Regions from separate parts of the Glaciimonas sp. OK215 genome, predicted to be linked through region 1. Evidence: predicted binding sites of a transcription regulator. Region 1 holds the regulator's gene; each other region holds the start of a gene.

The links. Region 1 encodes sigma-54, which starts transcription at its own class of promoters, with help from an activator protein. Its sites were predicted from a motif close to TGGCANGNAANCTGCTTT; they were not measured.
Positions count from the first base shown of each region.
Region 2: the regulator sigma-54 is predicted to act here: its motif matches at 3,076-3,093, upstream of AC3CHX_RS21990 (DUF1549 and DUF1553 domain-containing protein).
Region 3: the regulator sigma-54 is predicted to act here: its motif matches at 2,452-2,469, upstream of AC3CHX_RS27115 (ammonium transporter).
Region 4: the regulator sigma-54 is predicted to act here: its motif matches at 5,211-5,228, upstream of AC3CHX_RS20275 ([protein-PII] uridylyltransferase).

Region 1 is NZ_CM173544.1:5,512,298-5,520,208, forward strand. Features, by position in the region: gene AC3CHX_RS25405 (monovalent cation:proton antiporter family protein) at 1-869, opposite strand, end outside; gene AC3CHX_RS25410 (KpsF/GutQ family sugar-phosphate isomerase) at 1,011-2,030, shown strand; gene AC3CHX_RS25415 (KdsC family phosphatase) at 2,030-2,599, shown strand; gene lptC (LPS export ABC transporter periplasmic protein LptC) at 2,607-3,206, shown strand; gene lptA (lipopolysaccharide transport periplasmic protein LptA) at 3,267-3,806, shown strand; gene lptB (LPS export ABC transporter ATP-binding protein) at 3,808-4,560, shown strand; gene AC3CHX_RS25435 (RNA polymerase factor sigma-54) at 4,578-6,071, shown strand; gene hpf (ribosome hibernation-promoting factor, HPF/YfiA family) at 6,179-6,532, shown strand; gene AC3CHX_RS25445 (DUF4197 domain-containing protein) at 6,715-7,413, opposite strand; gene AC3CHX_RS25450 (deoxyguanosinetriphosphate triphosphohydrolase) at 7,567-7,911, opposite strand, start outside.
Region 2 is NZ_CM173544.1:4,739,553-4,747,463, reverse strand. Features, by position in the region: gene AC3CHX_RS21995 (DUF1501 domain-containing protein) at 1-549, opposite strand, end outside; gene AC3CHX_RS21990 (DUF1549 and DUF1553 domain-containing protein) at 581-2,905, opposite strand; gene AC3CHX_RS21985 (rhodanese-like domain-containing protein) at 3,538-4,005, shown strand; gene AC3CHX_RS21980 (cytochrome b/b6 domain-containing protein) at 4,049-4,807, shown strand; gene AC3CHX_RS21975 (protein-disulfide reductase DsbD family protein) at 4,821-6,989, shown strand; gene AC3CHX_RS21970 (BrnA antitoxin family protein) at 7,905-7,911, opposite strand, start outside.
Region 3 is NZ_CM173544.1:5,850,543-5,858,453, reverse strand. Features, by position in the region: gene AC3CHX_RS27125 (DMT family transporter) at 1-450, shown strand, start outside; gene AC3CHX_RS27120 (hypothetical protein) at 531-920, opposite strand; gene AC3CHX_RS27115 (ammonium transporter) at 920-2,389, opposite strand; gene argS (arginine--tRNA ligase) at 2,759-4,519, shown strand; gene AC3CHX_RS27105 (SPOR domain-containing protein) at 4,590-5,300, shown strand; gene AC3CHX_RS27100 (thiol:disulfide interchange protein DsbA/DsbL) at 5,407-6,123, shown strand; gene AC3CHX_RS27095 (SDR family oxidoreductase) at 6,223-7,005, shown strand; gene AC3CHX_RS27090 (methylamine utilization protein) at 7,197-7,850, shown strand; gene AC3CHX_RS27085 (bifunctional diguanylate cyclase/phosphodiesterase) at 7,862-7,911, shown strand, end outside.
Region 4 is NZ_CM173544.1:4,371,707-4,379,617, reverse strand. Features, by position in the region: gene AC3CHX_RS20290 (cyanophycin metabolism-associated ABC transporter) at 1-1,259, shown strand, start outside; gene AC3CHX_RS20285 (cyanophycin metabolism-associated DUF1854 family protein) at 1,274-1,744, shown strand; gene AC3CHX_RS20280 (pseudouridine synthase) at 1,814-2,560, opposite strand; gene AC3CHX_RS20275 ([protein-PII] uridylyltransferase) at 2,606-5,158, opposite strand; gene map (type I methionyl aminopeptidase) at 5,292-6,134, opposite strand; gene rpsB (30S ribosomal protein S2) at 6,467-7,219, shown strand; gene tsf (translation elongation factor Ts) at 7,418-7,911, shown strand, end outside.

The DNA of each region.
Region 1 (7,911 bases):
AACAGCATGCCGATGGTAATGAAAAACAAGCCGAGCAAGACATCGCGGAATGACTTGATATCCTCTTCCACCTGATGTTTGTATTCGGTTTCCGAAATCAGCATGCCCGCAATAAAAGCACCAAGCGCCAGCGACAACCCGGCACGCTGCGTAATCCAGGCCGCACCGAGCGTGATCAGCAGCAGATTGAGCATGAACAATTCTTGCGAGCGGCGCCTGACCACAATCTGGAACCAGCCGCGGATCAATTTCTGGCCGATGAATAACAGCAGCACCAGGACCATGGCCGCTTTGGCGCTGGCCCAGCCCAGCGTTGCCGCCAGATTGCCGGAATCTTTTGCCAGCGCCGGGACGATGATCAGCAACGGCACCAGCGCCAGGTCCTGGAATAGCAGCACACCCATGATGCGGCGACCATGTTCGGTCTCCAGTTCCAGCCGCTCCGTCAGGAGTTTCGAGACGATCGCGGTGGACGACATGGTCAGCGCGGCACCCAGTGCAAACGCCGCTTGCCAGCTGATATTCGTCAATTGCGGCAGGAGGTAGGCGGCGACCCAGCCGAACAACATGGTGGCGCCTATCGTCAGCAGCACCTGCGCCATGCCCAGCCCAAACACGATGCGGCGCATCGCCGACAGTTTGGACAGCGAAAATTCCAGACCAATCGAAAACATCAAAAACACCACGCCGAATTCAGCCAGCGCGTGCGTCGTCGCGTTGTCTTCGGCAAAACCGAGTGCGTGGGGACCAATCAGAATGCCGACCGCCAGATAACCCAACATCGGCGGCAAGTGCAACATGCGAAAAGCCACGACACCGAGCACGGCGGAGCCAAGTAACAAAATGGTAAGTTCTAATCCGGAAAGCATGCTTGTTCAGTTCGTAGTTAATTCATAATAAATAGAGATTTTGCAACACAGCATCCTAAGTTGGAAGGCCGCCCTCAGATTAATTGCAGCAGAATGACACTGGCAAGTTTTTTGCTTTGGGAATTCGTTTATACTTTCGAGATGAGTGTAACCGATGCCAAAATCTTGCCAAAATCTTTTAACGCCACCCGCGCGCTGGAACTTGCACGCCAAACGCTGCAAATCGAAGCCGACGCCATCCTCGCCCTGAAACACCGGATTTCCGACAATGCCGATGCGCCATTTGCGCAAGCGGTTGCGCTGTTGCTGAACTGCAGCGGCCGCGTGGTCGTTTCCGGAATCGGAAAATCCGGTCACATCGCCCGCAAAATTGCGGCGACACTGGCCTCAACCGGGACCCCCGCCCTGTTCATCCATCCAGCCGAAGCCGCCCATGGCGATCTTGGCATGGTGACGGAAAATGATGCTTTTATCGCCATTTCCAACTCCGGCGAAACCGCTGAGCTGATGGCGATAGTGCCTATCGTCAAACGCATGGGCGCAACCCTGATCGCGATGACCGGCAACGATGACTCCGGACTGGCGCAACTGGCAACGGTCCATCTCAACGTCAAGGTAGATCAAGAAGCGTGCCCGCTGAATCTGGCGCCGACCGCGAGTACTACCGCGACCTTGGCGCTGGGCGACGCGTTGGCGGTGGCTTTGCTGGATGCGCGCGGCTTTCGCGAAGAGGATTTCGCCCGCTCCCATCCCGGCGGCGCTCTCGGCCGCCGTTTGCTGACCCACGTGCGCGATGTGATGCGCAGCGGCGACGAGATTCCGGCAGTCACCGCCGATGTGTCCCTATCGGCTGCATTGCTCGAAATCACCCGCAAAGGGATCGCCATGACCGCCGTGGTGGACGACAAATTTCATCCTGTCGGCGTGTTTACCGATGGCGATCTGCGTCGTTTGATCGAACACGTACAAGATTTTTCCAAGCTGTCTATCGCTGATGTGATGCATGCCAATCCGCGCAGCGTCGGACCGGATCAGCTGGCGGTCGACGCGGTACAGATAATGGAGAAGTTCCGCATCAATCAGTTGCTGGTGACGGATCTCGACGGCACGCTGGTCGGGGCGCTGCATATCCACGACCTGACCCGCGCCAAGGTGATTTGATGGCTGTCATCGACAACACCGTCGGCGCGAGTGCGGAAGTATTGGTCCGCGCAGCGCAAGTCCGGCTGATGATTTTTGACGTCGATGGCGTTCTGACTGATGGCGGCCTGTTGTTTGGTGCTGACGGCGAACAGCTGAAACGCTTCAATGTGCTCGATGGTCTGGGCATCAAACTGCTGCAACAGGCAGGCATCGCCACCGCCATCATCAGCGCCCGTCAATCGGCAATTGTCAGCCGTCGCGCCAGCGATCTCGGTATCACGCATGTCCATCAGGGCGTGCATGACAAACATGCCGCGTTCCTGGCGTTATTGGCGCAGCTCAAGCTAACGGCGGATGGCTGCGGCTTTATTGGCGACGACATCATTGACCTGCCGATTCTGGCGCGCGCCGGCTTCGCTGTCAGCGTTCCTAACGGCCATCACGAAGTCAGATCGCGCGTGCACTACGTCACACAGGCCAGCGGCGGCCATGGCGCAGCGCGTGAAGTATGCGATTTGATTCTCCGTGCTCAAAACAAGTATGAAGCTGCTCTGGCACCGTATTTGAGCGCCATTCCCGGGTGCTGAAGGCTGTATGAAAAACCTGCGTTCAACCTTTCGCCTCCGTTTCATGTTGCTGCTGGCGCTGTGCGTGGCACTGACGCTGGGCAGCTTCTGGATCATGGAAGTGATGCGTAAAGATACTGAGCAAATGATGCCGCGCGCGCCGCGTGTTGCGCCTGACTATTACGTCGAAAAATTTAACTATGTGCAACTGGCCGTCAATGGCCAGCCGCGCTACAACATCTCCGGACAGCGCCTGACGCACAATCCCGGCGACGACTCATTTGACGTAACGCTGCCGGTGATCCACAGCCTGGACAAAGAAAGCCCGCCAATGACCTTGCGCTCCGACACCGCCAAGATCGAAGACAACAATAGCAAAGTCAATATGTATGGCAATGTCAACGCGGATCGCCCGGCAACCGCAAAGTCCTCGAAGCTCCATTTGCAGTCCGACTACCTGTTGCTGTTGCCTGACGACGACATCATGAAAAGCGACAAGCCGGTCGAGATCACGATCGACCAATCGAAAATGACGGGTACCGGCATGTATGCCAACAACGCGACGCGAGAATTGCGCCTGCTGAGCAATGTCCGCGGCACCTATCGCGCGGCACCGCGCCAACCGTAAGCAAGCCGCTCGCATACCCAGATAATGCCTTGTGACGTTATCCTTTTTTCAGGACTTTTTATGAAACGTGTTCTTTTTTTATCGCTACTTGCATTGCAACTGATGTTGATGTCGGGTGCGCGCGCCGAGAAAGCCGATGCCGATAAACCGTCGAATGTAGAAGCGAATCAGTTCACCCTGGATGACGTCAAGCAGATCAAGATCTTTACCGGCAATGTCGTCTTGACGCGCGGCACACTGGTAATGAAAGCCAACAAGGTGGTCGTCACCACCGATCCATCCGGCTACCAGTTCGCCACCCTGTATGCGGCGCCAGGCGGTCTTGCCACCTTCCGCCAGAAGCGCGACGGCGGTCCTGACCTGTGGATCGACGGCGAAGCTGAACGTATCGAATACGATGACAAAACCGAAATCGTCAAATTATTTTCAAAGGCCCAGATGCGACGCCTGCAAGGCAGCAAGCCTACCGATGTCGTCAACGGCGAATTCATCTCGTACGATAGCCGGGCCGAGTTCTACTCGGTCAACAACGATGTTTCCGGCACCAGCCAGCCAGGATCCGGGCGCATCAAAGCCGTCATCCAACCGAAGGGGAAATGAGATGACCGCCGCTAGCTCCAGCACGCTGATCGTCACAGGGTTGCAAAAAAGTTATGGTGCGCGCCAGGTCGTGCATGACGTGTCGTTGAAGGTAAAAAATGGCGAAGTGGTCGGCCTGCTCGGCCCCAACGGCGCCGGCAAAACGACCTCGTTCTACATGATCGTCGGCCTGGTGCCATCGGATGGCGGAGCGATTGACCTGGATGGCATCGACATCTCGCGCTTGCCGATTCATCAACGCGCCGTGCTTGGTCTGTCCTACTTGCCGCAAGAGGCATCGGTATTCCGTAAACTGACGGTGGAAGATAATATCCGTGCGGTACTTGAACTGCAGCGCCCGAATGGCAGCGGCCTCACCAAAAAACAAATCTCGGACAAGCTGGAATCCCTGCTGCAGGAATTGCAAATTGATAAGCTGCGCGAAAGTCAGGCATTGTCGTTGTCCGGCGGTGAACGGCGGCGCGTCGAAATCGCCCGGGCGCTGGCGACTAATCCACGTTTCGTGCTGCTGGACGAACCATTCGCCGGGATCGATCCGATTGCCGTGATCGAAATTCAACGCATCGTCCGCTTCCTGAAAGAGCGCGGCATCGGCGTCCTGATCACCGACCATAACGTGCGCGAAACGCTCGGCATTTGCGATCGCGCCTACATCATCAACCAGGGCAGCGTGCTGGCCAGCGGCAGTCCGGACGACATCATCGCCAATGAATCAGTGCGACGGGTCTATCTGGGTGAACACTTCCGCATGTAACCGAGTCCCAGGCACCGATGAAACAGTCTCTCCAACTCCGCACCTCGCAACACCTGGCGCTGACCCCGCAACTGCAACAATCCATACGGTTGCTGCAGTTATCGACGCTGGAGCTGCACCAGGAACTGGAACAGATCCTCTCTGATAATCCGCTACTGGAACGCCTCGACGATCCGCTCGACAACTCGGTCCGGTTATTGGCCGACGGTGCCATCAGCGGCACCGCATCAACCATGGATGCGCCGACTGGCGACAGCGAAGTCAGCAGCTCGCCAACCGAACCGGAAGCTGGCGGCGAAGTTCAGGAAGCCGGCGAAAACAGTCAGGAAAACGTTGACGGCGGCGGTGATAGCGAATGGAGTTTTGACGACGTCGCCCGTAGCGCCAAGGCACCGGACGACGAGGATGCAAGGCCCCAACTGGAAGCACACGAATCGACTCTACGCGAGCATTTACTGGAGCAGATGCGTGAAGCGGTGGACCAGCAACGCGACCGTGCGCTCATTGAATTGATCATTGATGCACTTGACGAGAATGGCTATCTGGAGGAAACGCTGGAGGATATTTACGCGCGTCTGCCCGAGCAGTTGGAGATCGAAGTCGAAGAACTATTGACGGCATTGAAGATGGTCCAAAGCTTCGATCCGACCGGAGTCGGCGCCCGCGACGCCTCTGAATGTCTGGCACTGCAAATTAAGGCTTTTCCCAAGATCCCTTTTGTCACCCGCCGTCTGGCGCTGACAATTGTGCAAGATTATCTGACCTTATTTGCCCAGCGCGATTTCAATAAAATCAAGAAAGCGCTGGATTGCGATGACGAAGATTTGCGCGAAGCGCAGGTGGTGATCAAGCAATGCAATCCGCATCCAGGCGCTACCTTCGCCGGCAACACCTCGGACTACGTGGTGCCAGACGTGATTGTCAGACGGGCCAAGAATGGCTGGCAGGTGATGCTCAACAATGACGTTATGCCAAGACTGCGCGTCAACGCACTTTACGCCAACATCCTCAAACAAAGTAAGGGCGAAGGATCGCTCAATTCGCAATTGCAGGAGGCCAAATGGCTGATCAAGAACATGCGGCAGCGCTTCGATACAATTTTGCGTGTCGCCCAGGCAATTGTAGAACGCCAACGCAACTTTTTTTCGCATGGCGCAGTCGCCATGCGGCCTCTTGTGTTGCGCGAAATAGCTGATACACTAGGTTTACACGAGAGCACCATTTCTCGCGTAACCACTCAGAAATACATGCTCACCCCCCATGGGATGTTCGAATTAAAGTATTTCTTCGGTAGCCATGTTGCTACGGAGGCAGGTGGAGAGGCTTCCTCAACGGCGATACGGGCGTTAATCAAACAACTCATAGGAGCGGAAGATTCTAAAAGTCCTTTCTCTGACAGCAAGATTGCCGATATGCTCGCGGAACAAGGTATGGTTGTAGCTCGCCGTACTGTCGCAAAATATCGCGAAGCATTAAGAATTCCGCCGGTTAATTTGCGCAAATCTCTGTAGCTGTTTGCTTGTTTGCACAACCGTCGTTGTGTTCTGACTGATCGATTCAGCGTGAGTTGATCACCCGGAGTCCGAACCGCCAACGACACATTTGATAGGAGCGCTGTATGAACTTCACAATTAGTGGGCATCACCTCGACGTAACTCCCGCCATTCGCGAACACGTGCAAAACAAACTGGAGCGTATCAAACGCCACTTCGATCAGGTCATCGATATCAGTGTGATCCTGACAATCGACAAAATCACCGAGAAAGAAAAACGCCAAAAAGCTGAAATTAATCTGCGCGTTAAAGGCAAAGACCTGCATGCCGAGAGCATTGCGCATGACCTTTACGCTGCCATTGATTTACTGATCGACAAGCTCGATCGTCAAGTGATCAAATATAAGGACAAAATGCAAAACCACCAACACGACGCGATTAAGCATCTGCCCGAGGAATTACCGGTCGCAGCGACGTGATGGTAGCGGTTCTCTGAACCCGTCAACGCAAGAATCCGCTCAATAAACTGATTGAGAAAATTCTATACTGACAAATGAGCAAGGGCGCAGTCAATGCGCCCTTTGTTATTGGTGGAAGTCATTTGCGGGCGTAATGTTTGATGGTCCGATCAGCCCGACAAATATGGCCCCGATTCAGTCCATCATTGCTTCATCGCACCGAATACCTTGCCGATAATCGCACTGCCGGTACCAATCGGATCGCGACGAATCGCCTTTTCTTCCTCGCCTATCATGTAAAACAAGCCATCCAGCGCACGTTGCGTGACATAACCTTCAACCGTCGCAGCTTGTCCTGGCACCAGACCTGTTTTGCCAACCAATCCCATGGTCGCGTTGTATTGCGCCGAGACACCGTTACGATCGGTAATTTGCTTCACCATAGGCAGGAATTTCACACTCAATGGCGCAGCAGTTTTCTCTCTGAAAAAATCAGTGACCGACGTATCGCCGCCACTCAGAATATTTTTCGCATCCGTGACCGACATGGATTTCACCGCATTCAGCAATAATGGCTTGGCCAACGGCACAGCAGACTCTGCCGCGTGATTCATCGATACCACCAGATCGTCCAATTGCTGCCCCTTGCCCGTCATTCTCAAGAGTGGGCGAGCCTGCTCCAGCAGGCCTGGCAATTCAATTTTTACTTTGTCGTTATTCAGAAATCCATTTTCAACGCCGAGTTTGGAGACCGCGACGGTCGCGCCTTTCTCAAGCGCTGCTTTCAGTCCGGCACTGGCGTCCCGATTGCTCAAATCGGCCAGCGAAAAAGCCAACGCCGTGGACGCGGTCAATGAGATCGTCAGTCCCAGGCTCAGTGTAGGTTGAGAGAAAAATTTCATGACTGATCCTTTATAGAAAAAGTAGAGCGGATGAGCGTAGCGTCATCCACCATGTGACGTACGAAAATACGGGGCGGTATCAAATACCCACAGGCTTGCTTGGCCGCTGTATCTGAAGCGCCTGGCGCAAGCGGGTGCGGCGTTTCGAAGCAATTACAGATGACCTTCATCGACCAAAAACAGCCGTCGATGTTCGCGTATCGCATAGCGGTCTGTCATGCCGGCAATATAATCGGCGACCTGACGCGCTTGTAATTGCGCATGGGCCGCCTGCGCCGTACTGTCCTGCTGCGCCAATTGATAATCCGGTGGCAGCAGGCTCGGCTCGCCGACAAAACAGTCAAACAACTCGACTATAATGCGGCGCGCCTTGCTGGTCATCCGATTGACCAGATAGTGGCGATACAGATTCTCACGCAGAAAGCGCTTCAGCTCGGCCGCCTCGCGCGTCATCAGCTCCGAGAAAGCAATGAGTGGCGCGGCATCCCGCACGTCTTC
Region 2 (7,911 bases), 770 kb from region 1:
ATCCTGGTTGGCTGAACCCAGCGCATAGCTCACCCACGCGCCGAGCGATGGACGCCCGGGGTTCAGGTCGCCGGTGTTCAGCTTGAGGATCGAAATATCGTGGGTGGCGCCGATGGTCACGCTGGACTTGATGAAGGTGATCTTGTCGGCATGCTGCGCAATATTCGGGACCAGGTCGGAGAACCAGGCCCCGCTCTCTCCGTACTGTTTCCAGGTGCGCTTCGATGCGAACAGCTTGCCGACGCCGCCCTGGGTACTGGTTTTGATTCCCTTGAGGAAAGATGCCGGCACATCCTGGCCAGCCAGTCTGACCAGCTCGGGCTTGTAATCGAACAGGTCCAGTGTGCTGGGTGCGCCGTTCATGTGCAGCCAGATGACCGATTTGACTTTTGCCGGGAAATTCGGCTGCTTGGGTGCCAGCGGGTCAATCAGGTCGGCCGCACGTGCAGCCGAGAAGAAACCCACTCCGGGGATCAGGCCGGAGAGTGCCGCACCGCCCAGGCCCAATCCTGACTTGACCAAAAAATCTCGACGCGATTTAGTACTCATGATTCTGTTTCCTTTTCTCAAATGTTGTTAGTTAGAAGCGGTAAGCAAAATCGTTTGAATTGGCGACCGTGTGTACCAGGTCGACAAAAGCCGCAGCCCGTACCGGATTGACCTGCGATGTATCTTTCAAACCGGTTGGCACCGCAACCGCGAACTTGCCGGTCGATACGTTTTGTTGAATCACCTTTTCCTCGCTGTTCAGGAACGCCTTCAGTGCGACTTTCTCGGCCTTGTTTGGCTCGCGAGAAAACAACACCTCGTAGAGCTTGTTGAGTTGCGCCGTTTCGTCTTTACCGGCTTCGCGAATGACTCTGCCGGCCAGCGCCTGCGACCAGCTGAACACGACATCGCTGTTGAAGAGCGTGAGCGCCTGCAGCGGAGTGGTGGTCACGTCGCGTTTGTGGTGCGGGTGCGACGGGTCGGCCGGATCGAAGGTTTGCGTCAGCGGGTAGGGAACGCTGCGCCGGACGAAGGTATAGATGCTGCGCCGGTTAAAGTCGTGCGGATCCTTCGACACTTGCCACAGATTGCCGGCGCCCAGATTCGACGGCACCGGCGGGAACACGGCTGGGCCGCCGACCTTGTCTTCGATCTGGCCGGAGGCATACAGCAGCGAGTCGCGAATTTCTTCGGCTTCCAGGCGCTTGCGCGGGAATACCGCCAACAGCTTGTTGTCCGGATCCGCTTTCAGCACATCCGCACGTTCCTCCGACGCCTGGCGATAGACGCTCGACAGCAGGATCTGGCGGTGCAGTTTCTTGACGCTCCAGCCGTCCTTGACAAAACTGTCGGCCAGATAGTCCAGCAGTTCCGGATGGGTCGGCTTTTGTCCGGCCCGTCCAAAATCGGCTACCGTGCTGACGATGCCGGTTGCGAAGTATTGACTCCATACACGGTTCGCGAAAACCCGTGCCGTCAGAGGGTTGCCCGGGCTGGTAATCCAGTTTGCCAAGGCGGTACGCCGCCCGGATGAGGTGGCGGTCGGCACGATCTTGACCTTCTGGTCGCCGGCCCAAAGCGCCGGGATCCCCGGCTGCACTTCGTCCAGAGGACGTTCGTGGACGCCGCCAAAACGGACCTGGGTCGGCGGCGAATCGGCATGCCCCAGTTCGGTCGCGGCAGTGATCGTGTTCGAACCTTTTTCGGGCTTGAGCTTGTCGAACTTCTTCAGTTCGGCAGTCAGCTTTTGATACTCCTTATACTTCGGGACATTGTCCGGCTGGTAATCGGCACTGTCCTTGTCTTCTGCCGTCAGCTTCAGGTAGCCGGCGATATCGGCGTCGGAGGTGACGGTCTTGAGGCGGAAATTGACCCAGCGATCCAGCGCATTCCACTCGCTCTCCGGCTTGAAAATGGATTCCCTGCTGTCCGTCAGGTAGCGTTCTTTGTGGTATTTCATACCCGCCTCCCTGACAGTGTCGAGAATCGCCTTTTGCTTGGCCCGGATGTCCTTGGTGGCGTCGCGGTAGCCGGCCTGCTGCTTTTGGTATTCAAGATCCCACGCTGACTCCGTTCCCTTCGCCAGCGGCGCTTTTTCGTCGACGCTGGTATTGGCAAAGAAGGCCTGGAGCTGGAAATACTCGTTCTGGCTGACCTTGTCAGCCTTGTGGTTGTGGCATCTGGCGCAACCGATCGTGGCGGCCAGAAAGGTCTCGCCGACGAGATCTGTCATGTCGGTCGCGATCTGATATTTTCTTTGAACCAGGTCGCGCGAATTGCTGTTATCGGGATAGCCCGCCAAAAAGCCGGTAGCGATCTTCGCCTCCTGGCTGTCCGGCCATAATTCATCGCCTGCCAGTTGCTCCTGGACGAAACGGTTGAAGGGCTTATCCTGATTGAACGCGTTGATCACGTAATCGCGGTAGCGCCAATTGTTCGGGCGCGTCTGATCGCCCTGGAAGCCGGCGCTGTCCGCGTAGCGGGCCAGGTCGAGCCAGCGGCGCGCTTGCCGTTCGCCGAAATGAGGCGAGGACAGCAGGCGGTCGACCACCTTTTCATACGCATCCGCCGAACGATCGCTCTCGAAGGCCTTGACTTCCTCCGGCGTGGGAAGAATACCCCAGGCGTCCAGCGTGGCGCGGCGCAGATAGGTGCCGCGGTCGGCATCGGGCGAGGGTTTCAGTCCCTTGGCTTCCAGCTTCGCCAGGATGAAGGCGTCAATCGGTGTGCGCACCCATTTTTTCTGTTTGACCGACGGTTCGGCAGGGCGTTGCACCGGCTGATATGCCCAAGACTTGGCCGGCGCGGACGGTGCCGCTTTAGCCTGGCCGGCGACCGGTTTTGCATCTTCTGCTACAGCGGAGACCGTCACCGAAAAGGTCATCAAAACGGCGAGATACAATGCCTTCTTATTCATCGTCTTACCCCCGAAACATAAAAAGTCTTCTTCACTGGTTTCCTCCAAAAATAACAAAACGCGTTCACCCCAACGCGGCATGGCGGGCCATTCTCTATGTGCATGACATAGCAAATGTCCGATTCAAGTTGCATGGGTCAACAGGACGACAAAGCTGATATTCCGACTTGTTAGCAACTATCGCGCCAGCGTCAACACGCGCATCAAAATGCGCGAATGCAAACTTCAACCTATTGATTAAAAGCGTTATTTTTTTATTGCGCGAGACGATGGGCTTGCTGCGTCGCGCGGCAGGCAGCGTGGCCCCGGCGCGATCTGTTGATTTGGTAGCAGCTTGCAGTCAGAAGTGTTTCTAACGCTACAGATGCGAAACAATGCGCACCCGCAAGCCAGCACTTCATCCGGTTGTTGGCGGCGCAACAGTTCAGGAGCGTCGCCTGGTGATACTTCAACATTGTCGTTTGATTTTCAGCAGCAAATCGCGCCGGAGAAAACCTGGCGTACTGGGCCGGCGGCCAGTCAGTTTCGATTGGCACGATGGTTGCTCATACCGGAGTTCATGCATTGCGCCGGCCTGCCGGTGTCTTTGTATTTCCTGGAATCGCATACATCAAAACGAAAGAAAGCTAGCTATGAAAAATCTGAAAAGTCTGTTGGTAGTCGTGTTTGGTCTGGCAACCTCAATGGCGTTTGCCCAACAGGGCGCAACTGCAGCTGGCGCCGGCGCGCCCGCGGCGGATGTCTGGACGCACAAGACGAAAAGACTTACCAGCGCTGAAATCGATGCCTTGCTGGCCAAGCCCGAGAAATTGCTCGTCATCGACGTGCGGCGTCCCGATGAGCTGACGGCGAAGGGCAGTTTCCCGGTCTACCTGAACATCCAGAACAAGGATCTCGTCAACAGACTGGCCTACATTCCAAAGGATCGCGCCATTATTACCGTGTCCAATCACGCCCATCGCGCCGGCGACGCAGGTGACTTGCTGGCCGGCAAAGGCTTCAAGGTAGCCGGTGCGGCGGGCTCGGAAGACTATGAAGCGCAAGGCGGCAAGGAAATCATCAAAGTCAGCGCGCCGGCGCCAAAGACGGCCGCTAAATAATCAGCCTGTCTGCGATCACCGTCTTAGTCAGAAGGAACAAGTCATGCAATCCGAATTGCTCATTGAGAGAGCCAGCGAACAAAGTGCGGCAAGTTCGCATGCACGCCCGGCGTTAATCCGCATCCGCCTGTGGGATCTTCCACTCCGCATTTTTCACTGGTCGCTGGTCGTAGCTGTGCTGACCGCCGTCGTGACGGGTGAGATCGGCGGCAGCTGGATGGGTGTGCACGGCAAGGCAGGCCTCGCAATTATCGGTCTGGTGGCTTTCCGTCTGGCCTGGGGCGTGATCGGCTCGACCCATGCGCGTTTCCTGCATTTCGCGCCTTCGCCGGCGCGGATTCAGGCTTACCTCAAGGGCCAGTGGCAGGGTGTCGGCCACAATCCCCTGGGGGCGCTTTCTGTTTTTGCGCTGCTCGGCCTGCTGGCGCTGCAGGCCGGCACCGGCGTGTTTTCGAATGACGATATCGACTTTACCGGACCGCTGTTTACGCTGGTGGATAAAGCGCTGTCCAACCGCCTGACCGGATACCATCAACTGCTCGCCAATGTGTTGCTGGGTCTGATGGCGCTGCATATCGTAGCGATTGTTTTTTATGTCCGCTTCAAGAAAGATAACCTGGTCAAACCGATGGTGACCGGCTGGAAGGACGTCCCGTCCGGCAAATCCGCAGCCAAGGGCGGCGTGGTGGCGTTGATTGCATCGATACTCATCGCACTGGCCGTGGTGTATGTCGCCAGCGGCGCCAGCATCCGCAAGGAGCTTCCTGCTCCCCATCCTGCCAGCGCCGCGCCGGCCTGGTGACCAAGTACCTTATATGGATTTAAAGTTGATTTCGAGCCGGGGCGCCTGCGGCACCCTGGCTGCCCTGTGTTTATCCCTGCCTGGTCCTGCTGCGCATGCGCAGCAGGACCAGGCGGCCACCGAACAAGTGCGGGCGCAGCTCATTGCTTCGGTCGACGCGGTACATCCCGGCGAGCAAATTTTGCTGGGGCTGCAGCAACGCATTGCACCTCACTGGCATACTTACTGGATCAACCCCGGCGATTCCGGAATGCGGACCAGGATTGCGTGGGATCTCCCGCAAGGCGCCAGTGCGGGTGATATCCAGTGGCCCGTGCCGAGTCGCTTCTCGGTGGGATCCGTCACCAATTACGGGTATGAAAACGCAGTCACGCTGCTGTCGCCGGTTACCGTACCCAAGGACGCCAAGGCCGGCGACACGTTTCCGGTCAGGGCCAGGGTCAACTGGCTGGTCTGCCAGGACCTCTGCATCCCGCAGCAGGTCGCATTGCGCCTGGTATTGCCGATTGTCGCCGGCGGCAGGGCAGCAGGGCACGCCAATCCGCTGATCGACAAGGCCCTTGCCGCCTTGCCGCTGGCGAGCCCATGGCCCGTGCATGCCCAGTCGGCAAAGAACGGATTGTCGTTAAGGATTGCGGATGCCGAACTGCAATCGACGCATGTCACGGATGTCTGGTTCTACGCTGACCAGCCTGGAAAAATTTCTTATGGCGCGCCCCAGCCGCGCCAGATCGATGGCGATGCCGTCGTGCTCCGGCTTCAACCCGGAGAGACGCCGGCGGTGCCCGGCGAGCGTCTGACCGGCGTGCTTGCGGTGACGGAACATACCCCTGATGGCGCCGTAGCACGCGGCTATATCGTCGATACCGCGCTGGACACTGCTGCGGTCGGCAACGCCGCTACCGTGGCGGCCAATGCGCCGGACCTGGGACTTGCGTCCGCGCTACTGCTGGCTTTGCTGGGCGGGCTGATCCTGAACCTGATGCCCTGCGTGTTTCCAGTGCTCTCCATCAAGGCGCTGTCCTTGCTCAATCATGCGCATCAAACGCGGCTTCAGGCCCGTTTGCATGGGCTGGTGTATACCTTGGGCGTGCTCGCCAGTTTTGCGCTGTTGGGCGCGGTTCTGATCGTGCTGAAGGCGGGTGGCGCACAGATAGGCTGGGGCTTTCAGTTCCAGTCGCCGCCGTTTGTGCTGGCGGCGGCTTATCTGATGTTCGCCGTCGGCCTCAGCTTGTCCGGCGTATTTTCAGTCGGCGGCTCGGTCGCAGGAATCGGCTCTCAGCTGGCCGCACGTTCCGGATATTCGGGCAGTTTTTTTACCGGCGTGCTGGCCACCATCGTTGCCACGCCCTGTACCGCGCCGTTCATGGGTGGTGCTCTCGGCTACGCGCTGACGCAACCGCCGGCTGAACTGATGGCGGTGTTCCTGAGCCTGGGCTTCGGGCTGGCTTTGCCTTATCTGCTCCTGAGCAACTGGCCGCTGTTGCAGCGTTGCCTGCCCCGGCCCGGTCGCTGGATGGAGCGGGTCAAGGAAGTTCTGGCATTTCCGATGTATGCCGCTGCCGTCTGGCTGGTCTGGGTGCTGGCACAACAGGCCGGGTCCAACGCGATTGCGATTGCGCTGGGCGGCATGGTAGTCATCGCTTTTGCAGCCTGGCTGTTTGAGACTACGCGTAACGGCAGCACGCTGGCCAGCCGCAGCGGCGCCGGTGTCGCCGTTCTGGCCGTGGCGGGGGCGCTGGCGGGCGGTTATCTCGGGGTCAAGGCTGACTCCGCAGGCACCACCCGGATGACGGATGCGGCATCTGCAGAAAAAATCTCGCTGCCTTATACGGCAGAACGCCTGCAGGCTTTGCGTACCAGAGGCGAGCCGGTATTCGTGAACCTGACCGCCGCATGGTGCATTACCTGCCTGGTGAACGAACGGGTTGCCCTGAGCAAAAGTTCCGTGGTCAAGGCATTCAGGAAAGCGGGTATCACCTATCTGAAAGGCGACTGGACCAATCAGGATCAACAGATCACCCGGCAACTTGCCGAGTTCGGGCGCAGCGGCGTGCCCCTGTATGTGTTCTATCCCCATGGCGTCGATGCCAGTCCGGTCGTGTTGCCGCAGTTGCTGACGCCGGAAATTGTTCTGGCCGTAGTGAATTCTTCGCCATCTTCGCGGCGGGTTAATCCTTGATGAGTGGGCTGGGATTGCATCCCGGCGAAGTACTCGGTTGGAAGCAGCAAATCGCGCGGAAGAAACATTCATTTTCTCCATGCGATTATTCGTTATGAGATCGCTTAAACTTTTTTTCTAAGCGCCTTTCGGCCGTCGTTAATTGAAACGGTAGCTACTCCGTGGAAACAAGCCGGGGGCGGCCCGGCAGCCGCTCACTTTCTTTGCTGCGCCAAAGAAAGTAAGCAAAGAAAGACGACGCAAAGCCACTGCCCTCCCGTTGGGAGGGTCCCCAAATGAGCCAACTGTCATTCGGGAGGGAAAACAAACTCGCTGCGCTCAGACAAGTTTCCCCTCTTATCCGAATGCCAGTCGTCTCATTTGGCAGCGTCTCAATGCGGAAGATCAACAGCAACATCAACAGCAACAGCAACCCCTCGGCGCTCCGTGGTGGGTTAAGTGGGGTGCAGTACTTCGGCACGCTGCGCTGCTTGCAAACACAATCCCTGATTCACCGCAGAGGCTGTGGCTTTTGACGTTGCTTTTGAATTCCGCATTGAGACGTTGCCAAATGGGGCGGCTGTCAGTCGGGAATTGTGGGGAAACTTGTCTGAGCGCAGCGAGTTTGTTTCCCCACCCGACTGGCAGACGACCCATTTGGGAACCTGACCGAAGGGAAGGCAACGGCTTTGCGGTCGCCTTCTTTTGGTTACTTTTCTTGGCGAAGCAAGAAAAGTGACTGGCTGTCGGGCCACCCCCGACTAGCTTCCACGGAGTAGCACCCGTATTAGATACGCGACGACCGAACTGCTTCCGGCGAAGCAAGAAAAGTGACTGGCTGTCGGGCCACCCCCGACTAGCTTCCACGGAGTAGCTACCGTTTTAGATACGCGACGACCGAACTGCTCTTTAACGACTTTTCGTGTAACGGCTGGCTTAATGT
Region 3 (7,911 bases), 340 kb from region 1:
CTGGAGGGCGAAGCGAGCGCCGCCAGTCTGCTGGGCGATGCACTTGGATTAATGGGCGCGGTCTTCTGGGCGGCGACGACGCTGGTCGTCAAGACCACCCGCTTGTCGACCGCCGCACCCAGCAAGACATTGCTGTATCAACTCGGGATCGGGGCGCTGTTGTTATGGGTGTTTGCCATCGCCACGGGAAGAGCGAGCATCGGGCCGATGACGGACGTTGCCTGGCTTAGCTTACTGTTTCAGTCGGTGGTGATCGCTTTTGCCAGTTTTCTGACGTGGTTCTGGATGCTGCGTCGCTATCTGGCATCGCGCCTGACGGTGTTTTCGTTTTTGACGCCGTTGTTTGGCGTCGGTTTTGGCGTGTTGCTGCTCAACGATCCGGTGGGTTTGCCGTTTGCAGCGGGGGCGGGGCTGGTGCTGGCGGGGATCGTGATGGTGAATCGGCACTGACCTGACAGGTGCGCTTGCCGCCCCAGTTATAGCCCAAGGCAGAACTGGCGGCGAACGAGGGTGGCGGCCTGCAATCAGCGTCAGCGTAACCTCCCAACGTATGCAGCATCGGGCGGCTCCACGAAACTGGCTTTTTTTATAGGTAGTGATGGAAGCACCGAAGTTGGCGACGTCGCATCGCTGATGCCGGCATCCTCTATCAATAGCGAAGGCCTTTCAGAAGGGCGGACAAAGAGACCATCCTGACCAAAATAGAACGCTTCCAGCTTCGCACCGATTTCCTGTAAATCGGGGAGTGGTGATTGCGTCGCCAATGCCAAAACATGGCGGCAGTAGACTGGACTTACCTGCATATACTCAATATCCGTAATGCGTTGGTTTTGTCGCCGCAGGATGACGTGCAGCCTGGTCATCAGTGAAAACGCCTGGTTGTTCAGCGTGGCTGTTGCAGGTTGCTGATTCGCTTGCATTATGCTTGCTCCCCATGTTGTGCGAGATCGAGACCTTCATGCTCTTCATCCGGCTTAATCCGCAATCCAACCAGCATCGACACGATGCCCAAAATAATGGAGGTCATGACACCTGAATAAATGACTGTCACTAACACCCCCAACGCCTGCACCGCGACACTTCCCTCCACGCCACCAATCGCTTTCAGCGCAAACACACCGGTAAGCAGTGCGCCGACGATGCCGCCGATGGCATGCACCCCGAATACATCCAGTGAATCGTCATAGCCGAATGTTGATTTCAATACCGTGGCTCCCCAATAACAAGTCACGCCAGCCACCGCGCCGATCACCAGAGCACCGGTGACGTCGACGAACCCCGATGCCGGGGTAATGGCAACCAATCCAGACACCGCACCCGATACCAGTCCCAAGACAGAGGGCTTGCCGCGTCTGATCCATTCGGCGAGCATCCAGGCAAGGGCCGAGACTGCCGTTGCAAACTGGGTCACCAGCATCGCCATTCCGGCGCGCCCATCCGCGGCACCGGCGGAGCCGGCATTAAACCCGAACCACCCCACCCAAAGCAACGACGCGCCAATCACTGTCAATACCAGATTGTGCGGCGCCATGGATTCCTTGCCGAAGCCGGAACGCGGTTTGAGAATGAGCGCCGCAACCAGGCCGGATACGCCAGCGTTGATATGCACCACGGTGCCGCCCGCAAAATCGAGCACGCCACGTGCTGCAAGCCAACCGGCGGGCTCCCATACCCAGTGGGCCACCGGCGCATAGACAAAAAGCGACCATAGGGCAATGAACAACAGCAAGGCTGAAAATTTCATGCGTTCGGCAATTGCTCCGGTAACCAACGCCGGGGTAATGATCGCGAACGTCATCTGAAACATCATGAATACGCTTTCCGGTATCGACGGCGCAACATGGTGCACCGTTACCTTGCCGGCGTCTTTCAGAAACGCCATTCCGTGCAGCATGACTCGATCCAGGCTGCCTATGAACGGCGAACCGGGCATAAAAGCCAGGCTGTAGCCGACGGCTACCCATAAAATCGTCACAATACAGGTGGTGGCAAAACTGTGGGCCATTGTGCCCAGCACATTTTTCTTGCGCACCATGCCAGCATAAAATAACGCTAAGCCGGGGATGGTCATCAGCAGCACCAAGGCCGTAGCGCTCAACATCCATGCCGTGTCGCCAGCGCTGATTTTCGCGACATCGATCAGCGTTGGCCTCGTGATGGCAGGTTCGCCAGCAACTGCAGGCGTCAATGCTTGCGATGCCACCGGCACATTTTGGGATAGCGGTGGTAAAGGCTGCGAACTTTCCAGCTTACCGGTATTTGCTGTTGCCGTGGCTGCGTCGCTCGTTGCAGTCACCAGGACACTGGCTTGTTGGGCAGCGACCGGAACAATCAGGCCAACAAAACAACCAACAAATATTAGCCGGGCCAATACAGCGTTTGCGCGCATAAAAATTTCCCTTGTAGACAATTAACCGTCGTGAGATGAAAATCATTGCTGATCGATAACTATAAGCATTATTTATGCCACGGCGTTCTACTTGCAGACAGCACACCGGGCGCTCCAGATGCGCCATCCCGGATCGCTCAAACTTGGTGCGTCGCACCAATCCGGGCATTTGCGCGCAGCAGTTTTCAATGCTTGCAGCGCGCGCCGGGTTTGTCATGCCAACGGCTAATGTCAATCACGGGCAGAGGTGGATTCCGGCGCTAAGCCGGTATAATCGAACGACTTAGGTTCTGAGTTAATTGTTTTTTAATTCACATAAATAATCCACATCATTTCGGACGGCTAGCCGTACCACTGGACAGAAATCTCATGCTTGCGCAACAAAAACAACAGATCATCGACCTTTTCGAGGCTGCGTTGCAGCCGATTATTGCCGGTACCGACCTGCAACCGACAGTCACGCTGGAGCGTCCACGCGACCCGGCGCATGGCGATATCGCCTGCAACATCGCCATGCAACTGGCAAAACCGCTGAAAAAGAATCCGCGTGAACTGGCGCAGACGCTGGTCGCAGCGGTGCTGGCGAATACTTCACAAGGCAATTTGATCGCCGCCGCCGAAATTGCCGGTCCGGGGTTCATCAACCTGCGTCTGACTGCCGCTGCCAAGCAGGAAGTGGTCAAAGTGGTGTTGCAACAAGGTGCCGAGTTCGGCAAGAGCACGCGTGGCGCCGGCAAGAAGGTACTGGTCGAGTTTGTCTCCGCCAATCCGACCGGCCCGCTGCATGTCGGTCACGGTCGTCAGGGTGCGCTGGGCGATGCGATGTCGGCACTGTTTCAGGTGCAGGGCTTTGACGTCACCCGTGAGTTTTATTACAACGATGCCGGCGTCCAGATCGCGACGCTGGCAACTTCAGTCCAGGCGCGCGCCAAAGGCCTGAAGCCGGGCGATGCCGGTTGGCCGGAAGCAGCCTACAACGGCGATTACATCGCCGACATCGCACTCGACTTTCTGGCTAAAAAGACCGTCGAAGCCAGCGACGGCGAGCCGGCCACCGCCAGCGGCGATCCGGACGATTTCGAATCGATCCGCAAGTTTGCGGTCACTTACTTGCGGCGTGAGCAGGATCTGGACTTGCTGGCGTTCGGCGTCAAGTTCGACAACTACTATCTCGAATCGTCGCTGTACAAGGATGGCAAGGTCAACAGCGCGGTCGAGGCGCTGATCGCTGCAGGCAAGACCTACGAAGAGGACGGCGCACTGTGGTTGCGCACCACCGACTACGGTGACGACAAAGACCGCGTGATGAAAAAGACCGACGGTACTTACACCTATTTTGTCCCCGATGTCGCTTATCACATCGTCAAATGGCAGCGCGGTTTCGGCAAAGTCATCAACATCCAGGGCAGCGACCACCACGGCACCATCGCGCGCGTGCGCGCCGGTTTGCAAGCTGTCAACATGGGTATTCCGCAAGGTTACCCGGATTACGTGCTGCACAAGATGGTGACCGTCATGAAGAATGGCGAGGAAGTGAAAATCTCCAAACGTGCCGGATCCTACGTCACCGTGCGCGACCTGATCGAGTGGTCGGCTGGCGATGTCGTGGCGGCAGACGGCACCCGCGATTTGACGCGCGGCCGCGATGCCGTCCGTTTCTTCCTGATTTCGCGCAAAGCCGACACTGAATTCGTCTTCGATGTCGATCTGGCGCTGGCGCAATCGGATGAAAATCCGGTGTATTACGTACAAATGGCGCATGCGCGGATCTGCTCGGTGCTGGCGCAATGGGACGGTGACGAGTCGACCCTGAGTGCGGTTGATCTGAGCCCGCTGACTGCGCCGCGCGAGGCCTTGTTGATGGCCAAGCTGGCGGCTTATCCGGACATGCTGGAACACGCATTGGAAGAGCTCGGTCCGCATCAGGTCGCATTTTATCTGCGTGATTTGGCCGGCGAACTGCATAGCTACTACAATGCTGAGCGCGTGCTGGTGGACGACACTGCGCTCAAGATGGCGCGGCTGGCGCTGATGGTGGCAACGCGCCAGGTGCTGCGCAATGGCATGGCGCTGATCGGTGTCTCGGCGCCTAACCGCATGCGGCGCGATCCGGTTGAGGTTGAGGCGTAATCCGGCATGCATTCAGGCGCGGTTCGGCCCAGGAGCATCAATACGTGTGTAACGAGGGGAATTGGGAAGTATGAGCAAACCAGGTAAATACAAAAACAAGCAAGTTGGCGGTACCTTACTCGGCCTGATTCTCGGCCTCATCGTCGGTCTGGCGATTGCGGTGGTCGTGGCGATCATGATCACCAAAACGCCGACACCGTTCACCAACAAGGCGCCCAAGGCCGAAAAGGCCCCCGAGGCGATCACCACGCCGCAACAGCTTACCGATCCTAACAAGGCGCTGTACGGCAACCGCGCACAGATCAAGGAGCCGGTGCCGACCGCGCCAGCACCGGCCGCAGCCGTTCCGTCGACACCGGCGCCGGCCCCGGAGTTGCCGGCCGCTCCCCCGGCCAGTGCTCAGAAAAAACCTGACCTGATCGGCCAGAAGATCGAGGAGAAGCAGCGCGAAGCCAAAGCGCCGATCGTGGATAAGTCAAGCCCGGACAAGGCCAGGAAAGCCGCCGCCGAAGCCGCCAATCCCAAGGCGGAAAATGCGGACGATCATTGGATTTACTACCTGCAAGTCGGTGCCTTCCGCGACCAGACCGACGCTGAAAACGCCCGTGCCAAACTAGCCTTGCTGGGTTTCGAAGCGCGGATCAGCGAGCGCCTATCCGACAACGGTTCGTTGTATCGGGTCCGTATCGGTTCATTTAGCAGCCTCGAAACAATGAACCGGATGCGCAGCAAGTTGTCAGATAACGGCATCAACGCAGCGGTAGTGCGCTCAGCAAAATAATGGTGTGGCTGCCAGTGAAACTTGGCGGCGGTTTGGCAGCAACCCTTTGGCCGAATACCTGGCAACAGGCATTCGGCAAACTATTTAACCCGAATAAGGAAATTTTATGCGTTTTTTTCAACGTGCATTTGCCATCGTCGGTCTTAGCCTGAGCCTCGGTCTCGTGGCAGCTTCGGCCGGCGCCTCTCCCGCGAATCCGGTTGCCGGCACGGATTACAAGGTTCTGGACACGCCGCAATCCACCGATTCCGGCAAGAAAGTCGAAGTCACCGAATTCTTCTGGTATAGCTGCCCGCATTGCAGTGCACTCGAACCGGCGCTGGAAGACTGGGTCGCCAAGCAAGGCGACAAGATCGTTTTCAAACGCGTGCCCGTGGCTTTCGATCCGCGCTTCCTGCCGCAGCAAAAACTGTACTACACGCTAGAAATTCTGGGCCAGGTGCCTGCGTTGCACAAGAAAGTATTCAGCGCGATTCATGCACAGCGTCAGCGCGTGGATACGGATGCGACGATTCTCGATTTTGCTGTCAAGCAAGGTCTGGATAAAGCCAAGTTCGCCGATGTGTACAACTCGTTTGGCGTGCAAGCCAAGGCGACCCGCGCGGCGCAACTGCAAAATGCTTACAAGATCGACGGCGTGCCGATGATTGCCGTCGACGGCCGCTTCATCACGGCGCCATCGATTGTCTCCAGTGCAATGGGCAATGCTTCAGAGCCGGCATTGTTTGCTGCGACACTGCAAGTGCTGGATGCGCTGATTGTCAAAGCCGCTGCAGAAAAAAGTAAAAGTGTTGCACCGCCGGCGCAAGCCAGCAAAAAATAAAAGCGTTGCGTGCGGCAGCCAAAGGTTGCCGGACAGCTGTTCAGATAGTCCGTTCCTCCTCCATACCGGTAGAGGACGGGCTTTTTTCTTGGGATGCAGATGCAACGTATATTCATTACCGGTGCCTCCAGCGGCATCGGGGCAGCACTGGCACAAGAATACGCCGCACAAGGTGCCGCGCTGGGATTGGTTGGCCGCCGTCGGCAGCTGTTGCAACAATTGCTGGAGCGCTTGCCGCATCCTGAGCGCCATCGCTTGTACGTCTTGGACGTGAACGATCACACGGCGTTACGCGCCGCCGCCGCCGATTTTATCGCTGCCGGCGACGGCGTTGATGTGGTGATTGCCAGCGCCGGCATTTCACAGGGGACGCTGACCGAATATGCCGAGGATCAGGAAGTGTTCGAGCGCGTGTTTGCCACCAATATGCTGGCCACCGTTGCCACCTTCAGTCCGTTCATAGCGGGGATGAAGCAACAGGCGCAAGCCGGTCGGCGCGGCTTGCGGCTGGTCGGCGTCGGCAGCGTTGCCGGCATCCGTGGCTTGCCGGGGGCGGGCGCTTACAGCGGTTCGAAAGCAGCCGTCATGAGTTATTGCGAATCGTTGCGGGTTGAGTTGCGCGCCAGCGGTATCAAGGTCGTCACGCTGGTGCCCGGTTATATCGACACCCCGATGACGCAGATCAATCATTACCGGATGCCGTTTCTGATGTCGGCCGCCGATTTCGCCGCCAAAGCCAGCGCCGCAATCAACAGAGGCAGCAGTTATCAGGTGATTCCCTGGCAGATGGGCGTGGTGGCCAAATTGTTGCGGACATTGCCGAACTGGTTGTACGACCTGGCGTTCGCCCGGGCGCCGCACAAGGCGCGCAAGCCGGCTTAAACCTGGAAACGGCAGTTGACGCTGGCCGGTGATAATCGTCAATGCTAACGTCAATCACCCCGAACTGACAGTTTTTGCCTTGGCGCATGATTTTTTCCGCGTTCTCGCTTCTCCCATACAATAGTTCTATCAGGCAATGTTCTGAAATGCGATACTATGAGCCGATGCAGCGCACTGCGGGGGACGATTCCATGCAGAATTTTGAAGCTCTACCGATGACGATGAGCAACGTCGCAGTGCTCTTGGTTGCGATCCTGGGTGTGGGGCCGGTCAATGCCGCCACCATCACCGCAGCGGTCACCGATGCGGCCGGAACTGCGCTGCCGGACGTCGCGATCTACGCCGAGCCGGCTGAGGGGGTGAGTTTGCACAAGACACCGCAAGGCGCCCGGATCGAGCAAAGGCAGCGCAAATTCCTGCCGCTGGTGACCGTGGTCCAGACCGGCAGCGCGATCTCTTTTCCCAATAACGACACCGTGCGCCATCATGCTTATTCATTCTCCCCGGCCAAACCGTTTGAACTGAAACTGTATGCCGGCGTGCCGCGACAGCCAATCGTATTCGACAAGCCTGGCACCGTGGTGGTCGGCTGCAATATCCATGACCAGATGGTGGCCTACATCCAGGTGGTCGATACGCCCTATTTCGGCAAGACCGACGCCTCCGGCAAACTGACGCTGGAAGGGCTTCCGCCCGGCAAATACACCCTGAAGGCCTGGTACTATCAGTCGCCGCAAGGCGCCGAAATACCCGAGCAGGCGATCACGCTGGCCAAGGATGCCGACCTGAATACCGGCTTCAAGCTGAATCTTGAAACGAATTTCACCTCGGGCATCAAGCCGTAGGAGCCGCCCCCATGCGTTTGCATAGCCTCGAAAGCCGGATCGTCGCTCTTTTCCTGTTCCT
Region 4 (7,911 bases), 1.1 Mb from region 1:
TGCGCGATCGCCTGCGCCACGGCTTTGAAAAAATCGATCGTATCTGGTCGGAAGTCACCAACGTGCTGGCCGACACCATTCCCGGTATCCGCGTGGTCAAGGCGTTCGCTCAGGAAAAGCGCGAGGCTAATCGTTTTAAAGAAGCCAATCGGCATAATTTGCTGGTCAACGACAAGGTCAATAAAATCTGGTCGCTGTTTACGCCGACGGTGACCTTTCTGACCGAACTCGGCTTGCTGGTGGTGTGGGCTTTCGGTATTTGGCAAGTCTCGCAAAACCAGATTACGGTTGGTGTCTTGGTTGCTTTCCTGGCGTATATCGGCCGTTTCTATACACGCCTTGATTCGATGAGCCGGATTGTTTCGGTGACGCAAAAAGCCGCCGCCGGCGCCAAGCGCATTTTTGAAATTCTCGACCATGTGTCCAGCGTTCCGGAACCGGCGAATCCAGTCCATATCGAGAAAGTCCGGGGCGCCATTGAGCTGCGTGATATCGGTTTCCGCTATGGCAACCGGTCGGTGATGCGTGGCGTGAATCTGTCGATCAAGCCGGGCGAGATGATCGGTCTGGTCGGCCACAGCGGTTCCGGAAAAAGTACGCTGGTCAACCTGATCTGCCGCTTTTACGATGTCTCGGAAGGTGCGATCAAGATAGACGGGGTCGATATTCGCGCGCTGCCGATTGCCGAATACCGCCGCAATATCGGCCTGGTCTTGCAAGAGCCGTTCCTGTTTTTCGGCACCATTGCTGACAACATCGCGTATGGCAAGCCGGATGCGACCCGTCAGGAAGTCGTTGCTGCGGCGCGTGCCGCGCATGCGCATGAGTTTATCTTGCGCTTGCCGCAGGGTTACGATTCCCTGGTCGGCGAGCGCGGTCAGGCATTGTCCGGTGGCGAACGTCAACGCATTTCGATTGCCCGTGCGTTGCTGATCGATCCGCGTATCCTGATCATGGATGAAGCGACCTCGTCAGTCGACACCAGCACTGAAAAAGAGATCCAGAAAGCCCTCGATAACCTGGTGCAGGGCCGCACTACGATTGCCATCGCCCATCGCTTATCGACGCTGCGGAAAGCGGATCGCCTGGTGGTGATGGACCGCGGCGAGATTGTTGAAGTGGGTAATCACGACGAATTGATGGCGAGCGAAGGCGCGTATTACCGCCTGTATCAAGCGCAACTGCGCAACGTCGATGAAGAACAGGAACTGCAAAACTGGAATGGCGTCGGCAAGATAGATGTCGAGAGCATCGCATAAGGAAGGCCGCAAAAATGACATCCCATGATTTCCGATTGAGCCGTAATGCATTTGGCCGACTGGTGTTTACCTCCGCCAATGGCGATGTGTACCAGGGGGCTGTGCCGGTGCGTGCGTTTCCGATCAGCGCTGCCGACGAAGGCCTGTCGCTGGTGGCCGCTAATGGGCAGGAGCTGGCCTGGATAGATCGCTTAAGTGATTTGCCGGACGCTACCCGGACGATGGTGGAGCAGGAGTTGGCTAGCCGCGAGTTCATGCCGGAAATCAGCCGGATTCGTCATGTGTCCAGTTATGCGACGCCGAGTAACTGGACCGTAGAGACGAATCGTGGCGAGGCCGTTTTTACGCTGAAGGGTGAGGAGGACATCCGGCGCTTGCCGGGGTCTTCATTGCTGATTGCGGATAGTCACGGGGTGCATTTTGTGATTCGCGATTTGCACGCTCTGGATAAGGTGAGCCGGAAGATTCTGGATCGTTTTCTGTAGCGGTCGCAAACAACGGCAAACCCGCCCACTTTTCCTGCGCGTCTGCCGCATCAGGGCAATGCCGGCGATCTAGAAATTTTCATCCAGATTCAAATAGCGCCATTGTCCCGTCGGCAAGTCTCCGAGCATGACCTTGCCGATTCGGATGCGTTTCAAACCGGTGACTTTCAGGCCGACGGCTTCGCACATGCGGCGTATCTGGCGTTTCTTGCCTTCTCTTAACGTAAAGCTGAGCTGGTCGTCGTTTTGCCATTTGACGATGGCACGCTTGAGCGGCTTGCCATCCAGCGACAAGCCAAAATTCAGGCGCCGCAGCTCGCTGTCGGGTAGTTTCCCAGGTTTGGTGTACTGCACGCGAACCAGATATTCCTTATCAATGGCGGAATCTTCTCCGATCAATTGCTTGGCGACGCGCCCGTCTTGCGTCAGCACCAGCAAACCTACGGAGTCGATATCCAGGCGACCGGCAGGGACCAGATTGCGTAATTGGCTGCCGTGGAATTCCTGCACCGACTTATCTTCTTTCCAGCGGCTGGCGGCATTCACCAGGACCACTGCCGGCTGGTAGCCGTCTTCGGCCTGACCGCTGACGTAGCCGACCGGCTTGTTGATCAGGATGGTGACGCGCTTGGCTTGTTCGGCGCTGGCCTGGCGTTCAACTGTCACACGTTGATGCGGCAGCACTTTGCTGCCGAGTTCGGAGATGATGACGCCATCGACCCGAACCCAGCCGCGTGCGATCCATTCATCGGCTTCGCGGCGTGAGCAAAGACCGAGTTCGGACATGCGTTTGGAGAGGCGTAGTGGTTCAGTCATGAGATGCAAAAATAGTTAGATGGTAAAAAATGTCGAGGGCGTAATTTAAATATGGAGTGCATCGAGCAGATCGGTTTCGAGTTGCAGCTGGCTACGGCTATGGTTGAGTGCGTTGCCATCGACCAGGAATACGTCTTCGACCCGCTCGCCCAGGGTCATGATCTTGGCAGTGTGTAAATTGATCTTGTATTTGGCCAGCACATTGGCGACTGAGTACAGCAGGCCGGTACGGTCATTGGCTGTAATTGCCAGCAAATAATACTGGCCGCGATCGTCCGGCCGCAAGTCTACCGTCGGCGTGACCGGGAAAGTGCGCGACAGGCGTGACAAGCGCCCCTTGGACGGTGCCGGCAGCGGACCGCGCGCTTGCAGCTGCGCTGTGAGTTCGTGCTCGATCAGGTTGATGATGTCGCGGTAATGCTTGGCGAACAACGGTGCACTCAACACAAAGGTATCGAGTGCGTAACCATGCTTTGTCGTATGAATCTTGGCATCCAGAATGCTGAAATTCTTGCTGTCGAAGTAGCAGCAGATGCGTGCGAAAAGATCGGCTTCGTCCCTGGTGTAGACCGCGACTTGCAAGCCTTCGCCGATCGGCGCGAGCCTGGCTTTGACTATCGGTTTCGGGCTGTCGACCAGTGTATAGAAGGAGCGCGTCTGCCAGGCTATGTCGGCGGCATCGTGGCGCAGAAAGTAGGCGACGTCCAGCTGCTTCCACAACTGCTCGTGCGCATCGTTCGGCAAGCCGTACAAGCGCAATGTCCTCAGCGCGTCTTCCTGGGTGTTCTTCAATTCGCGGTCGGTCGATGGCGTTTCTCCGCCTAACACACGCAGCGTGATGCGATACAAGTCTTCCAGCAACTTGCCTTTCCAGGCATTCCATACCTTCGGGCTGGTGCCGCGAATGTCGGCGACGGTCAGCAAATACAGCGCCGTCAGATGGCGTTCGTCCTTGACCGTATTGGCGAACTGCAGAATCACATCAGGGTCTGACATGTCCTGCTTTTGCGCGACATGCGACATCGTCAAATGCTGTTGGACCAGAAATACCACCAGCTCGGTATCTTCCTCCGACAAGCCGTGCTGCTGGCAAAACTGCCTGGCATCGGTCATGCCCAGTTGCGAGTGATCGCCGCCGCGGCCCTTGGCGATGTCGTGGAACAGGGCGGCGATATACAGTATCCAGGCGCGCGAAAAATTCGAGATCAGCTGGCTGCAGAACGGATACTCGTGGGCGTGCTCGCTCAACGTGAAACGGCGCACGTTGCGGACGACCATCAGGATGTGCTGGTCGACGGTGTAGACATGAAAGAGGTCATGCTGCATCTGGCCGACAATGCGCCGGAAGTTGGGCAGATAGCGGCCCAGGATGCTGGTCTGATTCATGGCCCGCAGGACATGGGTAATCCCTTGCGGCGCTTGAATAATCTGCAGGAATAGCGCGCGATTGTAAGGATTGCGACGGAAGGCGGAGTCGATTTTGAAGCGCGCATGCCATAGCGCACGCCGCGTACGCACGGTCATATCCTTGATTTCGGTATGCTGCGCGATCAGCAAAAACAACTCCAGCATGGTCGACGGCGTGTTCTCGAATTGGTCATCGGCGACGATATCAATCAGGCCGTTGATCTGGTTGAAACGTGCGTTGATAGGCTGCGGCACTATCGGTTGCGGGAACAGTTGCACTTCAATGTTCTGCAGCAGCACCAGATTCAGCTGCGTCACCGCCTTGGCGGCCCAGTAGTAGCGTTGCATCAGGTATTCGCTGGCGCGCCGGGTTTCGGTCGTCTTGAAGCCCAGTGTTTCAGCGATTGGCGTCTGGACATCGAACACCAGGCGATCTTCGCGCCGGTTGGTGTGGATGTGCAAGCGTATGCGAATATCTTTGAAGGCGCGTTCTTTTTGCGTCAGCTGACGCGCTTCGGTGGTGGTAATCAAGCCGCGTTTGGCCAGCTTGCTCCAGGAGTCGCCCAGGCCGGCGGCTTTCGCCACCCATAAAATGACTTGCAAATCCCGTAGCCCGCCCGGGCTTTCCTTGCAATTTGGTTCCAGACTGTAGGCCGTATCTTCAAACTTGACATGACGCTGGCGCATTTCCAGCTTTTTCGCCTGGAAAAAGGCACGCGGATCCATCGCCGCGTTATAGCGTTCCTGCAGTTCGCTGAAGAGGTGCTTGTCGCCCGTGACCAGGCGCGCTTCCAGCAAGCTGGTCTTGACGGTGATATCCGCTGCCGCCTCGGACATGCATTCATCTATGGTACGGATGCTGTGACCAATTTCGAGACCGATATCCCAGAACAGTTGTACCAATTGCTCCAGTTTGTTTTTTAAATCGGCGTCAGGTGCGGTGCCCAGCAAAATCAGCAAGTCAACATCCGAGTACGGGAACAGTTCGCCACGCCCGTAACCGCCTACCGCAACCAGCGCGGCGGAGGCGGGCAACTGCAACACCTTCCACGCTTGCGTCAAGGCGCTGTCAACGCTTTGTCGCAAGTGCGTGAGGAGCGGCTCCGGCTTACCATTGGCCAAAAATGCAGCGATGATTGACTGGCGCTCGGTTCTGAGTTGGCTTTTTAGGATTTTGGCAAGTGTCGGCATAGCTGCGCAGTTGATGCGGAAGTGAGGGAGGATTGCCGGAATTATTGCTTGGTTTGCAGATTTGTTGCAAAAAATTCATGCACTCAGAGGGCAAGCTACAAGGAGCTTGCGGCTTGCCTTCCAGAGTGAAGGATTACGCTGCGACGGTTTGCAAAATGAATGCGGGCGGAGGTGGCGTGCCCGCCGATGTTGTCAGTACTTCGTAACCGGTTTCCGTTACCAATACCGTATGTTCCCACTGTGCCGACAGGCTGCGGTCTTTGGTGCGGATGGTCCAGCCGTCACCCATTTCGCGAATGTCGCGCCGTCCGGCATTGATCATCGGCTCGACGGTAAAAATCATGCCTGCCTCTAACCTTTCCAGCGTGCCGGGGCGACCATAGTGCAGGACTTGCGGCTCTTCGTGGAACACCTTGCCGATCCCATGTCCGCAAAATTCGCGCACGACGCTGTAGCCGGCTTTCTCTGCGTGTTGTTGAATGACGTAGCCAATATCGCCCAAATGTGCGCCCGGCTTGATCTTGGCAATCCCCAGCCACATGCATTCATAAGTGATGTCGCCAAGCCGTTTGGCCATGATGGAGGGTTCGCCGGCATAAAACATGCGGCTGGTATCGCCATGGTAGCCATCCTTGATGACGGTGATGTCAAGATTCACGACGTCGCCGTTTTTCAGAACCTTGTCGCCTGGAATGCCGTGACAGATAACGTCATTCACCGAGGTGCAGATAGCCTTCGGGTACGGCGTGTAGCCTGGCGGGCAATAATTCAGCGGTGCAGGAATGGTGCCCTGCACATTCACCATGTATTCATGGCAAAGGCGATCGAGTTCACCGGTGGTGACGCCGACTTTGACATGAGGCGTGATGAAATCGAGCACTTCCGATGCGAGTCTGCCGGCAATGCGCATGCCGGCGATATCTTCGGCGGTTTTGATGGAAATAGAGGTCATAGGTGAGTAAACTTGGTAGAAAATTGCGAAATAATGTCGGCAGACGCTCAAAAACGCTCAAAAAACAGCCTGGATCAGGTTGGAATTCGGCGGCAAGCTAGTCAAGGCTCGATTATAGACGAGCTAGGCAAGCTTCGCTGTAGGATAGGTTCTGTGGGACTTGAAAGATTGCCCTGTTTTAAGGTAGAATCCCGGGTTAGCTTGAATTGGTATTCGGGCGACGCTGCGCTTTGTGCAGTTTGGTATTTTGTTGTAACTCGTTGTTTTAAATCGCGAATCCGCTCGAAAAGGGTGCCTTTCTTGTCAATACAAGTCTGGTGACTGAGCAGATTCCAGACCCAACCCTGGAGAAAATTATGTCCGTAACAATGCTTGAAATGCTGGAAGCCGGTGTCCACTTCGGTCACCAAACTCGTTTCTGGAACCCAAAGATGGCACCGTACATCTTCGGTCATCGCAACAAGATTCATATCGTCAACCTGGAAAAAACCCTTGGCATGTACCAAGAGGCGATGAAGTATATCCGCCAATTGTCATCCAATCGCGGCAACATCCTGTTTGTCGGCACCAAGCGTCAAGCGCGCGAAATCATCGCTGCTGAAGCGGCACGTGCAGGTTCGCCATTCGTTGATCAACGTTGGTTGGGTGGCATGCTGACTAACTTCAAGACCATCAAGACTTCGATCAAGCGCCTGAAAGAAATGGAAGCTTCGATCGCTGACGGCTCAGTTGAAAAGCTGAGCAAAAAAGAAGGCCTGATGTTCCAGCGCGAAATGATCAAGCTGCAAAAAGCTATCGGCGGCATCAAGGATATGGGCGGCATTCCCGATGCAATCTTTGTCATCGACGTCGGTTACCACAAAGGCGCGATCACTGAAGCAGCAAAACTGGGTATCCCGGTTATCGGCGTGGTTGATACCAACCACTCACCGGAAGGCGTAACTTACGTCATTCCTGGTAACGATGACTCGTCCAAAGCGATCGCTTTGTATGCGCGTGGTGTTGCTGATGCAATTCTTGAAGGCCGTGCTAACGCCGTCAACGACGTCGTTGAGTCGATCAAGGGCGGTGCTGGTGATGAATTCGTTGAGGTTAACGATCAGGCTTAAGTCCTTAGTCTGAGGTGTAGTGCACTTCAAAAATAAAAAAAGGGGGCAGCGGTTGCCCCTTTTTTTGTCTAACCCGAATATTTTTTGACTGATGGTGTGGGTGCCGGTTTGCTGTAGCGCCTTGATGGCTCAGAGGTCGCCTTAAGCGGCTTCATGGCGAAAGCGCCAGACTTGCACCGATTGATCTAGGAGAATGAAATGGCAGTAATTACTGCGGCACTGGTAGGCGAACTGCGCGCAAAGACTGATGCGCCTATGATGGAATGCAAAAGAGCGCTGACTGAGGCGGATGGCGATATGGTCAAGGCAGAAGAAATTCTGCGTGTTAAATTGGGCGGTAAAGCATCCAAGGCAGCTTCCCGCATTACAGCGGAAGGTGTCGTTGCGGCCTATATCGCCGGTGGCGTTGGTGCGCTGATTGAGGTCAATTGCGAAACCGACTTCGTTACCAAGAATGACGAGTTCATCGCTTTGGCAAATGCTTGCGCCAAACTGGTGGCCGAAAACAATCCAGCTGATGTAGCTGCATTGTCGGCATTGCCTTTGAATGGCGGGACTGTCGAATCCAAGCGCGCAGAGTTGATCGGCCGCATCGGTGAGAACATGTCGATTCGTCGCTTCCAGCGTTTTGAAACCAGCGTCAAGCTGGCTTCTTACCTGCACGGCACAAGCATCGGCGTGATCGTTGAGTT